DNA from 2 places in the Hyphomicrobium sp. MC8b genome. Region 2 is predicted to be linked to the other one. Evidence: predicted binding sites of a transcription regulator. Region 2 holds the regulator's gene; the other holds the start of a gene.

Region 1 (5,010 bases), 840 kb from region 2:
CGCACGACTGGCTGGCGCGCGGAGACGAGGCGCCAGGGGCCGGTTTTTCGTGGCCGGAACGCGACGCGCCGGAGCGTGAAAAGGCCGCGCCGACCGCCCGTCCGGCAGCACCGTCACAATCGGCGCGACAAGGGCCCGCGCGAAGTGCGCCGGGGCTCGATCCGAGCCGACCACGCGCCGCGACGCCGCTCGGCGCCAGCGAAGCTGAAACGGGCGCCCGCCGCATCGCGCGCGCCGTGACATCGCTTGAAGGGCTGGAAGCAGCGCTGCAGGCTTTCGACGGCTGCGGCCTCAAATCGACGGCAACGAAGCTGTGCTTCTATCGCGGCGCGCCGCAGGCTGACATTATGTTCATCGGCGAAGCACCCGGACGCGACGAGGATTTGGCAGGTAAGCCGTTCGTCGGGCGTGCGGGGCAATTGCTCGACAAGATGCTTGCCGCAATCGGGCTGTCTGAAGGTGACGTGCACATCACCAATATCGTCTATTGGCGGCCGCCGGGAAACCGCACGCCGACGCCACAGGAAGCGCTCTCCTGCCGGCCGTTTCTCGACCGGCAGATCGAGCTTGTCGCGCCCAAGATGCTGGTCGCCGTGGGCGGCGCGGCGGCGAAGGAAGTGATTGGCGCAACGGAAGGCATCATGCGGCTTCGGGGCAAGTGGCGCGAGGTTAAAGTCGGGGAGCGAAAAATCCCGGCTATCGCCACGTTGCATCCGGCATATCTGCTGCGAACGCCTGCCGCCAAGCAGCTCGCGTGGATGGATCTGCTACAAATCAAGTCGAAGCTTTAGACAACACAACGAGGCTTGCCATGGCCGGCATCGACGCCGAACGCCAATTCGTTCCAATCCGCATCGCAATCCTGACGATGTCGGATTCCCGCACGCTCGCGGAAGATACATCTGGCGCCTATCTCGAGCGCGCCATTGGCGAAGCGGGCCACGAACTCGTGGACCGCAAGCTTGCGAAAGATGACAAGGCGCAGATCCGCGGCATCGTGGAGGGATGGATCAATGACGCGTCCGTCGATTGCGTCATCACCACGGGCGGCACCGGGTTCACGGGACGGGATGTTACGCCGGAAGCGGTGAAGCCGTTGTTTGAGAAGGAGATCGAAGGGTTCGCGATCCTGTTTCACATGCTGTCGTATCAGAAGGTCGGCACGTCGACGATCCAGTCGCGCGCGTGCGGGGGCGTGGCGCGCGGGACCTATATTTTCTGTCTGCCCGGCTCGACGGGCGCATGCAAAGACGCCTGGGAAGGCATCCTGAAGCTCCAGCTCGATATGCGCCACAGGCCGTGCAATTTCATCGAAATCCTGCCGCGGCTCGAAGAGCATCGCACGTCGGCGTGAGACGGGCGCGCTTAAGCGCCGGTTTCGACCTTGCCCTGAAGGCGCGCGATCATGCTGACCGGAATGCCTGCGCCATACAGCATGTGACAGATCTGGTTGCGGAACGATCGCGAGAGATACCCGTCGCGCCGATAACGCTCCGCCGACGTCACGGCATTGGCATCGAGAATCGTGAGGCGGCGGCGTCCGATACGGCGCGCCAAGTCCAGATCTTCCATGATCGGCAAATTGCGGTAGCCGCCGACGTCATCGAACAGGCGGCGCGGGATCAGCAGGCCCTGATCGCCATACGGTACGCGCAGGAGCTTGCAGCGCAACTGAACGACCAGTTCGAGCAGCCGCGGTGCCAGACCCTTGTCATCGAGGCGGAACGTGAAGGCGCCCGCGGCCATCGACCGTTCGCCGAAATCGACCCGGCGCATGAACGACGTTGCGCTGCGTTCCCAGCCGTCTTCCAAGACGGTATCTGCATTCAAAAAAAGGAGCCAAGGAAAGCGGGCAATTTCAGCGCCTTGGGCCAACTGGCCGCCGCGTCCGGGCGCGCTCTTGACGATATCGGCCCCAGCCTGATCGGCTACCTCAGCAGTCTTGTCGGTCGACCCGCCATCGACGACGATGACCTGCTTAACGAGTCCGTCCACTGCCGCCGGAACCAGGGCAGATAGCGTCGCCGGTAACGTATGTTCAGCATTCCGAGCGGGAATGATTACTGAGATCATTCTCTTTTCCTGACACGTCAATCCGCGCACGGCAAGGCGCGCCACGTCGCGGGGCTTAACCAATCTCCATGGCACGGTTCGCTCTCCGCATGTTCTTTATTTGTTCCGCGCCGTGTGCTATTGGCTGAACATCCTCAGCAACGACCGCGAACAATGGCGCCCGACCGAGACCATCAAAACCCGCTTCCCGCCCCGCATGCCGTCGATACGGAGCGGCGGCGCGGGCGCGGCGCGCGGACGAATAAAACCGGACGGTTCGAAGCCGAGGTCCACGAAGCCTTCGACGACGGCTGGGAAAGCCTCGGCGATCTCGACGCCTTCAAGACCGAGGTGATCGAAGAAGCCGCAAAGTCGATCATCTCTCACAACGACAGCCCAGACGTTTCGTTTGAAAGCTCGATCAATCCGTATCGAGGGTGCGAGCATGGCTGCATCTATTGCTACGCACGTCCGAGCCATTGCTATCTGGGGCACTCGGCGGGGCTCGACTTCGAAACGAAGCTCTATGCCAAGCCGAACGCCGCCGCTCTGCTGGAGCGTGAGTTCAAGAAGCCGAGCTACCGACCGCACACAATTGCGCTCGGCGGCAACACCGACCCTTATCAGCCCATCGAGCGGGAGCGGCGGATTACGCGCTCGATCCTGGAGGTGATGGCGCAGACCAACCATCCGGTCGGCATCATCACGAAGTCGGCGCTGGTGGCGCGCGACATCGACCTCCTGGCACCGATGGCCGAGAAAAATCTGGCGCGCGTCGCGGTATCGATCACCACGCTCGACCGCCGCGTGGCGCGCGCGATGGAACCTAGGGCAGCAACGCCGTCAAAGCGTCTCGAAACCGTGAAGAAGCTCGCCGACGCCGGGATACCCGTCACAGTCATGGTCGCTCCGATCATTCCCGGGCTGACCGACCACGAGATCGAACCCATCCTGGAAGCGGCGCGCGAGGCCGGTGCCTGCAATGCTGGATATGTGCTTCTGCGCCTGCCGCTCGAAATCAAAGATCTCTTTCGCGAATGGCTGGCGGAAGAATTTCCAAACCGTGCCGACAGAGTCATTTCGCTTTTGCGATCGATGCACGGCGGGCGAGATTACACACCGGACTTCGGAGTGCGCCAAGTCGGGCGCGGACCATATGCGACGCAAATCGCGCTGCGCTTTCGGCTGGCCAAGAAGCGACTCGGTCTCGGCGAAGAACGAGTTGCCTTGCGAACCGATCTCTTCCTGCGTCCCGGTAACGGTGGACAACAGCTCTCCCTGCTTTGACAGCTTGATCTGCGCGATGACCAAACTGGCGAATGAAAATCGCCGATTCGCGCATCAAGCCGACGTTCGAACTCGAAGCTGCCGAACATCAGCTCGGGTTTCGGCCGATCGCGGGCGTTGACGAAGCCGGGCGCGGCCCGTGGGCGGGACCGGTCGTTGCGGCGGCCGTCATTCTTGATCCAGATAAAATTCCGGCGAACATCGACGACAGCAAAGCGCTTGATGAAGAGTCCCGCGCCTATCTCTTCAATCGCATTATGAAGGTCGCCATCGTCGGCGTCGGCGTCGCGGAGGTCGATCGCATCGATCGCGACAATATTCTTGCCGCAACGCTGTGGGCGATGGCGCAGGCCATCGGGCAACTTGCCAACGCGCCGAAGCTCGTGCTGGTTGACGGCAATAAGGCGCCGCGGGTCGCGATGACGACGCGAACCATCATCAAAGGCGACGCGAAGTGTCTGTCCATTGCGGCGGCTTCGATCATCGCGAAAGTCACACGCGACCGCATCATGGTGCAGATGGCGCGCGATTATCCGGGATACGGCTTCGAGCGTCACAAGGGTTACGGCACGCCGGAACATCAGGCTGCCATCAACAAGCTCGGTGTTTCGCCGTTACACCGGCGCTCATTCAAGCCCGTGCAGCTCGCGCTCGGCCTCGGCGCCCTCGTCTGAACGATATGTTTTCCGTAAACGGATCAGGTTGCAGATCGAATCAAAAAATATAAATTGCTTGCGCGTCTTTTGAGCGTATCCAAGCCCGATTCCCATGATGTACAAAGCTCGGCAGCCCGTTGCGTAAGTTCATGGCGGGCGCTCAGTTCATAGTAGCGTACAGGTTCGAGTTCATGGGTTCGCGTCGCGTCAAGGGCCGCTCGGAAAGCGGAAAGATTCTTATTGGTGATTGCATTGCTGAGCTAAAGAAGCTCGAAAGCTCTAGCGTCGATCTCATCTTCGCCGACCCGCCGTATAATTTGCAGCTTGCGGGCGACCTCCTCAGACCGAACAACACGAAAGTCGACGGCGTCGACGATCAGTGGGACAAATTCGACGACTTCGCCGCCTATGATTCCTTTTGCCGCGCCTGGCTTGCCGAATGCCGCCGCGTGCTGAAACCGGATGGCGCGATCTGGGTGATCGGCTCCTATCACAACATCTTCCGCCTCGGCGTCGCGATCCAGGACCTCGGCTTCTGGATTCAGAATGACGTTATCTGGCGCAAAGTGAACCCCATGCCGAACTTCCGCGGCAAACGCTTCACCAACGCGCATGAAACAATGATCTGGGCGGGCCGCGATAAGAAATCGCGCGTGACGTTCAACTACGAAAGTCTGAAAGCATCGAACGATGACGTTCAAATGCGCTCCGATTGGCTGTTTCCGATCTGCTCAGGCCCAGAGCGCCTGAAGGACGACGGTGGCCGCAAGGCGCATCCGACACAAAAGCCGGAAGCGCTGCTTCATCGCATTCTGATCGCTTCGACGAAGCCTGGCGATACGGTGCTCGATCCGTTCTTCGGCACCGGCACGACCGGCGCCGTCGCCAAGCGGCTCGGCCGCAAGTTCATCGGTATCGAGCGCGACATGGATTATGCGAAAGCGGCGGACGAGCGGATCGCGAAGGTGCGGCCGCTCGATCTCGACGCGATCGAAGCGATCCCGTCGAAGCGCAA
Region 2 (5,010 bases):
GGCCCCCACGCCCACGCGCATAAAGCCAGTTGAATAGCGCCGTCCGTGCGCCGCCGATATGGAGAAATCCGGTGGGCGAGGGTGCAAATCGAACGATGGGCGCGCTGGGTGTCATGGTCTCGGCCTTTGGACCTTTTGTTCTGTCTGCCATTGAGGGATTGAGGCTCCGCTCGTAGCATGTGAGATGGGACAAGTTAAGGGGGCGGAAAATTCCCGTTCCCGATGCGTCATGGACAGGGCATGTCGGTCGAAGCGCGGGGACCGGACGTCGCATTTCCAGGCTATGCCGACCACGGCATGAGCCGCGCTGCCCTGTTGTTTGAAGCTGAACGGCAGAGCTTTTTCCTTTGGGCGCCCGTTTGCCTCGGTGCCGGAATTGCCGCCTATTTCGCGCTCCCAATGGAGCCGGCGCTGATCGTAGCGTTCGCGCCGCTGGCACTCGCCGTGATTTTGCGCCTGACAGTGCGCTCCGGCACGCTCGCCGCGACACTGATGATGGCGCTGGTTCTGATCGGTGCGGGCTTTGGCATCGCCAAGCTGCGCGTCGAAGCGGTCCGCGCGCCCGTTCTGACCAAGGCGCTGCACAGCGTTGAAGTCTCAGGCACCGTGACAATGGTCGAGGCCAAGCTGCCGCGTGGCCAGCGACTGACGATTGCCAACCCCAAAATCGCAAATCTCGCTGCAGCCGATACGCCTGCCGTCGTGCGCATCCGCACGATGTCGTCCAAAACGCGCGCCGCACCGGGCGACAAGATCCGCATCAAAGCCAATCTCTCACCGCCGGCAAAGCCAGCGCTTCCAGGCGGCTTCGATTACGCGCGCACCGCTTGGTTCGAATCTGTCGGCGGCGTCGGCTACGCATTCGCAGCGCCAACGATCGAAGGCCATCTCGACCCCAATAGCATCGTCCAATGGTATCGCCGCACCATCGAAAATATCCGTCAGGCGATTGCTGCGCGCATCCGTGCGGCGCTTCCTGGCGAAACCGGCGAGATTGCACTTGCCCTTATCACCGGCGAGCGCGGCGGCATCAGTGCCGAGACGAACAACGCCTTCAAGAATTCGGGCCTGTTTCACATTCTCTCGATCTCCGGCCTGCACATGGTGATTGCAGCAGGCGCTGTTTTCTTTTCGATCCGCCTGATCCTCGCTGCGATCCCGCGCATCGCCTTGACGATGCCGATCAAAAAGATCGCCGCCGCGCTCGGCATCATCAGCGCGGTCGCCTATCTCGCGATTTCGGGAGGCCAGTTCGCAACCGTGCGCTCGGCGCTGATGATCTTGATCATTTTCGGCGCCATGCTGATCGACCGGCCGGCGCTTGCGTTGCGCAACGTCGCGCTCGCGGCGTTCCTTATTCTGTTGGCCTATCCCGAGAGCCTGCTCGACGCGGGCTTTCAGATGTCGTTTGCCGCCGTAACCGCGCTGATCGCCTCGCACGAATTTCTGAGCAGCCTGTTCAATCGCGAGCACAAGCCGCATCCCGTCATGCGCGTGGTCGTGTTCTTCGGCGAGATCATCGCCTCGACGTTGATCGCAAGCGTCGCGGTCGCGCCGTTCGCGGCCTATAATTTTCACCAGAGTCAGCAATATGCCGTGCTCGCGAACATGATCGCCATTCCGATCTGCAACCTGATCGTCATGCCGGCGGCGCTCGTCGCGATGGTGCTGATGCCGTTCGGCCTCGAATGGCTCGGCCTGAAGCTGATGGGCTGGGGCATCGAAGGCATGACGTGGTGTGCGAACGAAGTCGGCGCGTTGCCGGGCGCTGTCGGACATATTCCAGCGATCCCTGAACTGGCTTTCGTGCTGATGCTCACGGGCGGCATCTGGTTTTTGCTTTGGCAGACGCAGATCAGGCTTCTCGGCGTTGCACTTGTCGGCGCCGGTTTGCTTGTTGCGCCTTGGATGCCGCGCCCTGATGTTCTGGTCGGACAGAAAGGTTTGCTTGTCGCCGTGCGCGATGACTCGGGCAAGCTCGACGCCATGCCGGGCAAGGGCACGAAATACGACCTCGACCGCTGGCTCGAATACGACGGCGATTCCCGAACGGCGCGCGATGCCAAGACCGGCGAAGGCTTTACTTGCGACGCTGTCGGCTGCATCGCGCATGTCAAAGGCGCGACCGTCGCGGTCGCGCGCCATCCCGCTGCCGTGACCGACGATTGCCTCAACGCCGACGTGCTTGTGCTCGATACGCCCAAGCCCGGCAATTGCGCCGTGCCGCGAACGGTCGTCGACGTTTTCGATCGCTGGCGCAATGGTGCTTACGCCCTTTACGTCGACCGCAGCAACGACAGTCCGGAACCCAAAATCCGTCTCGAAACGGTCGCGGCCCATCGCGGCGAACGACCTTGGAGCGAGACGCCGGAGCGAAAGCAGGTAGTGCTGCCGAAACCGCGTATTCTGCAGGCCCCGCCCCCGGCGGGCGCCCCGGCTGCCGAACCTGCCCGGACGGCCGAAGCAGAACCCGAAACACGCACATCAGCCGACGTCGATCCGGGAGAGGGGGCGGAGATCGAAACGGAAGATCTCACGGAGCCGGACGCCGAAAGCGGTCGTTAGCCATCGACGCTGCGCCGCGTCGCTCTAGCTCCGTCGACGCATGGCGGCGAACCGCCCCTCAATACCGCCGCATCAAGCCGACGAGGCGCCCCTGAATGTCGATCTGATCCGGTCCGAAAATCCGCGTCTTGAATTCGGGATTAGCGGCTTCGAGCGCAATCGTCGAGCCCTTCTTGCGCAGCCGTTTCAGCGTCGCTTCCTCGCCCTCGACCAGCGCCACGATAATATCGCCGTTCTCCGCCGTATTGCACCGCCGGATGATGACGGTATCGCCGTCATGGATGCCCACCTCGATCATCGAATCGCCTTTGACCTCCAGCGCAAAGTGCTCGCCGTTGGTCAGGATGTCGGGTGGCACCGCAATGTCGTGCGTGTGGTTCTGAATGGCGCTGATCGGCGTACCGGCAGCGATGCGGCCCATGACCGGGATCGACACCGTCCGCGCGTCGATGACGTGCGACGGGGGCGGCGTGGCCACATTCGTCTTCGGCGGACCGGAGCCTTCGATCACGCTTGGCTGGAAGCCCCGCTGCGGTGCTGCGGCCGTGCTGGCACCCTGTGCCGCGGACGGCAAGCCAACCTGGTTGTCCGGCAGCTTGATGACTTCGATGGCCCGCGCCCGGTGCGGCAAGCGGCGGATGAACCCGCGCTCCACCAGCGCGGTGATCAACCGGTGAATGCCGGACTTCGACCTGAGATCCAGCGCGTCCTTCATCTCGTCGAAAGAGGGCGGCACGCCGCGCTCCTGCATGCGCGCATGGATGAAGAGAAGGAGGTCTTTCTGCTTTTCGGTGAGCATCTGGGTTCGTCTCAAGCCTTTCCTGGCTGGCAAGCGCGGCGGGCTGAGACGCTGACCACCGAATGCCGCCCGCTCATTCTCGGTACAAATCGTGTATGTACCCTACACGTTCTCGTCTCGTTCCGCAACCCATGCAAGGCGGGAGGGTCGTGTCTCAGTTTGAATTTTTAGCGCCTGTTGCGCGTTTGCTTGCCCCATTCAGGGTGGCGCTCACCATCTGGGCCAATTTCCGAGGCGCAGTGACTGCAAACCAAAACTGTTACTAGGCCAGGAACCCGTAAGTCCGGCTGGAGAAAAGATTTTATGCCTTCTTGGTAGCAGGATGCACAAAGGCGATGACCGGGCTCGCCGTTGCGCATTTCTTCCCTCAGGACATAGGCCAAAACCTCATTGTGCCCGAACCTCTCCAGCTGATAGCGTGATGTCACGCAAGGCGGGAATAGAAACGAGCTTTCGGGACTGAAGCCTGACGATCTTATCTGCACGTAAGACGCACAATTTGCAGATTACAGTTATAATCACCTCGGCTATGCGCGGACAGAATCACGCGGCCATGCGACACCCAAAGCATAAGCGGCTTGATAGAATAGCATCACCCCGAAAACGACAATTCCCACACGCCGGACCATAGGATCGGCCAAATTCGTATCCAGCGTCCCACTTAAAACAGACAACAAAATCCAAGGAGCCACTCCGACTACCAACATCGTTAGTAGGCAAAAAAACAGAACTCCGAACAAACGGAGATAGGGAGACATCCCCAGCTTGTGGAAAGCGAAATTCCACCATTTTGCCCAAAGAGGGGCCATTGCCGTCCCGAACAAGCTAACGACTATAAGCCAACTGCTGTCCATGCATCCTCCTACATTAGCGGCAATCCCGCTTCTTATAGGGTCGTCCGTCTTCCGGGCTTAGGCGCCGCTTCGCCCGTCAGTCCAATAATCTCTTCCATCGTCCACAGATGATCTGTGAATCCCGTGGGCGTGGCGGCCGGCTCGCTGGAGGCGAGTCGGATGCGCCAGCAAAAAACGACGGAAAGACGTCGCATGTCTGTTTATCGACCCGGGCGTTTCATACTTTTGACGTCGGGGTGGAGCATCGTGCGAACCATGCGAGGTTTGTTTTCTCAAATCGTCATCGGCATCATCGTCACCGTGATCGGTACGCTGGTGACGGACGCCATCACCGGCGGCAACATGAGCCGTCATTTCGTTCCAGGCGTGCACGGCTCCTGGCGCGGACATTGACGCACAATTTGCGACGCCCCTCGCATAGCGCCAACTCGCGGAACGCTGTCACTAGCGCCACTAATTTCAAAGAACGAAGCAACAGGCATGTGCCGGCGGCCGGCTCCCCGCAGGGGAGTCGCCGGCACCATCAATAAAGCACGAAGCGGACGGGTTCCGCGGCTGGGTCGTGGCATTTGAAGTCTCGGAACCGATCCGCTCCGTGACAGCCTGAGAACAGGGTCGCGAGCACGGTCACTTAATGAAGCGGGATGCTCCGCACACGGGTTTCTCACCCCGTGCGGACCGGCCGTTCGCCTTGTCCGGAAGCGTGCGTGATGCCCCGGGTCAGGCTGCCCCGTCCGAGCCCGACGCAACGCCTCGCGCGCGAGCCCTTCACCGGACGGGCGAGGGAAGTAT

The links. The regulator LexA, encoded in region 2, represses DNA repair genes until DNA is damaged. The targets are predictions, from matches to a motif close to TGTTCNNNNTGTGTTCNG.
Region 1: the regulator LexA is predicted to act here: its motif matches at 2,164-2,181, upstream of ACLB1Z_RS18875 (PA0069 family radical SAM protein).

What each region holds. Positions count from the first base shown of each region.
Region 1 is NZ_LR898465.1:3,940,814-3,945,823, forward strand. Features, by position in the region: gene ACLB1Z_RS18860 (uracil-DNA glycosylase) at 1-791, shown strand, start outside; gene moaB (molybdenum cofactor biosynthesis protein B) at 812-1,354, shown strand; gene ACLB1Z_RS18870 (TIGR04283 family arsenosugar biosynthesis glycosyltransferase) at 1,366-2,073, opposite strand; gene ACLB1Z_RS18875 (PA0069 family radical SAM protein) at 2,227-3,339, shown strand; gene ACLB1Z_RS18880 (ribonuclease HII) at 3,372-4,013, shown strand; gene ACLB1Z_RS18885 (site-specific DNA-methyltransferase) at 4,187-5,010, shown strand, end outside.
Region 2 is NZ_LR898465.1:3,098,719-3,103,728, reverse strand. Features, by position in the region: gene gltX (glutamate--tRNA ligase) at 1-151, opposite strand, end outside; gene ACLB1Z_RS15065 (ComEC/Rec2 family competence protein) at 223-2,565, shown strand; gene lexA (transcriptional repressor LexA) at 2,624-3,364, opposite strand; gene ACLB1Z_RS15055 (hypothetical protein) at 4,474-4,611, shown strand.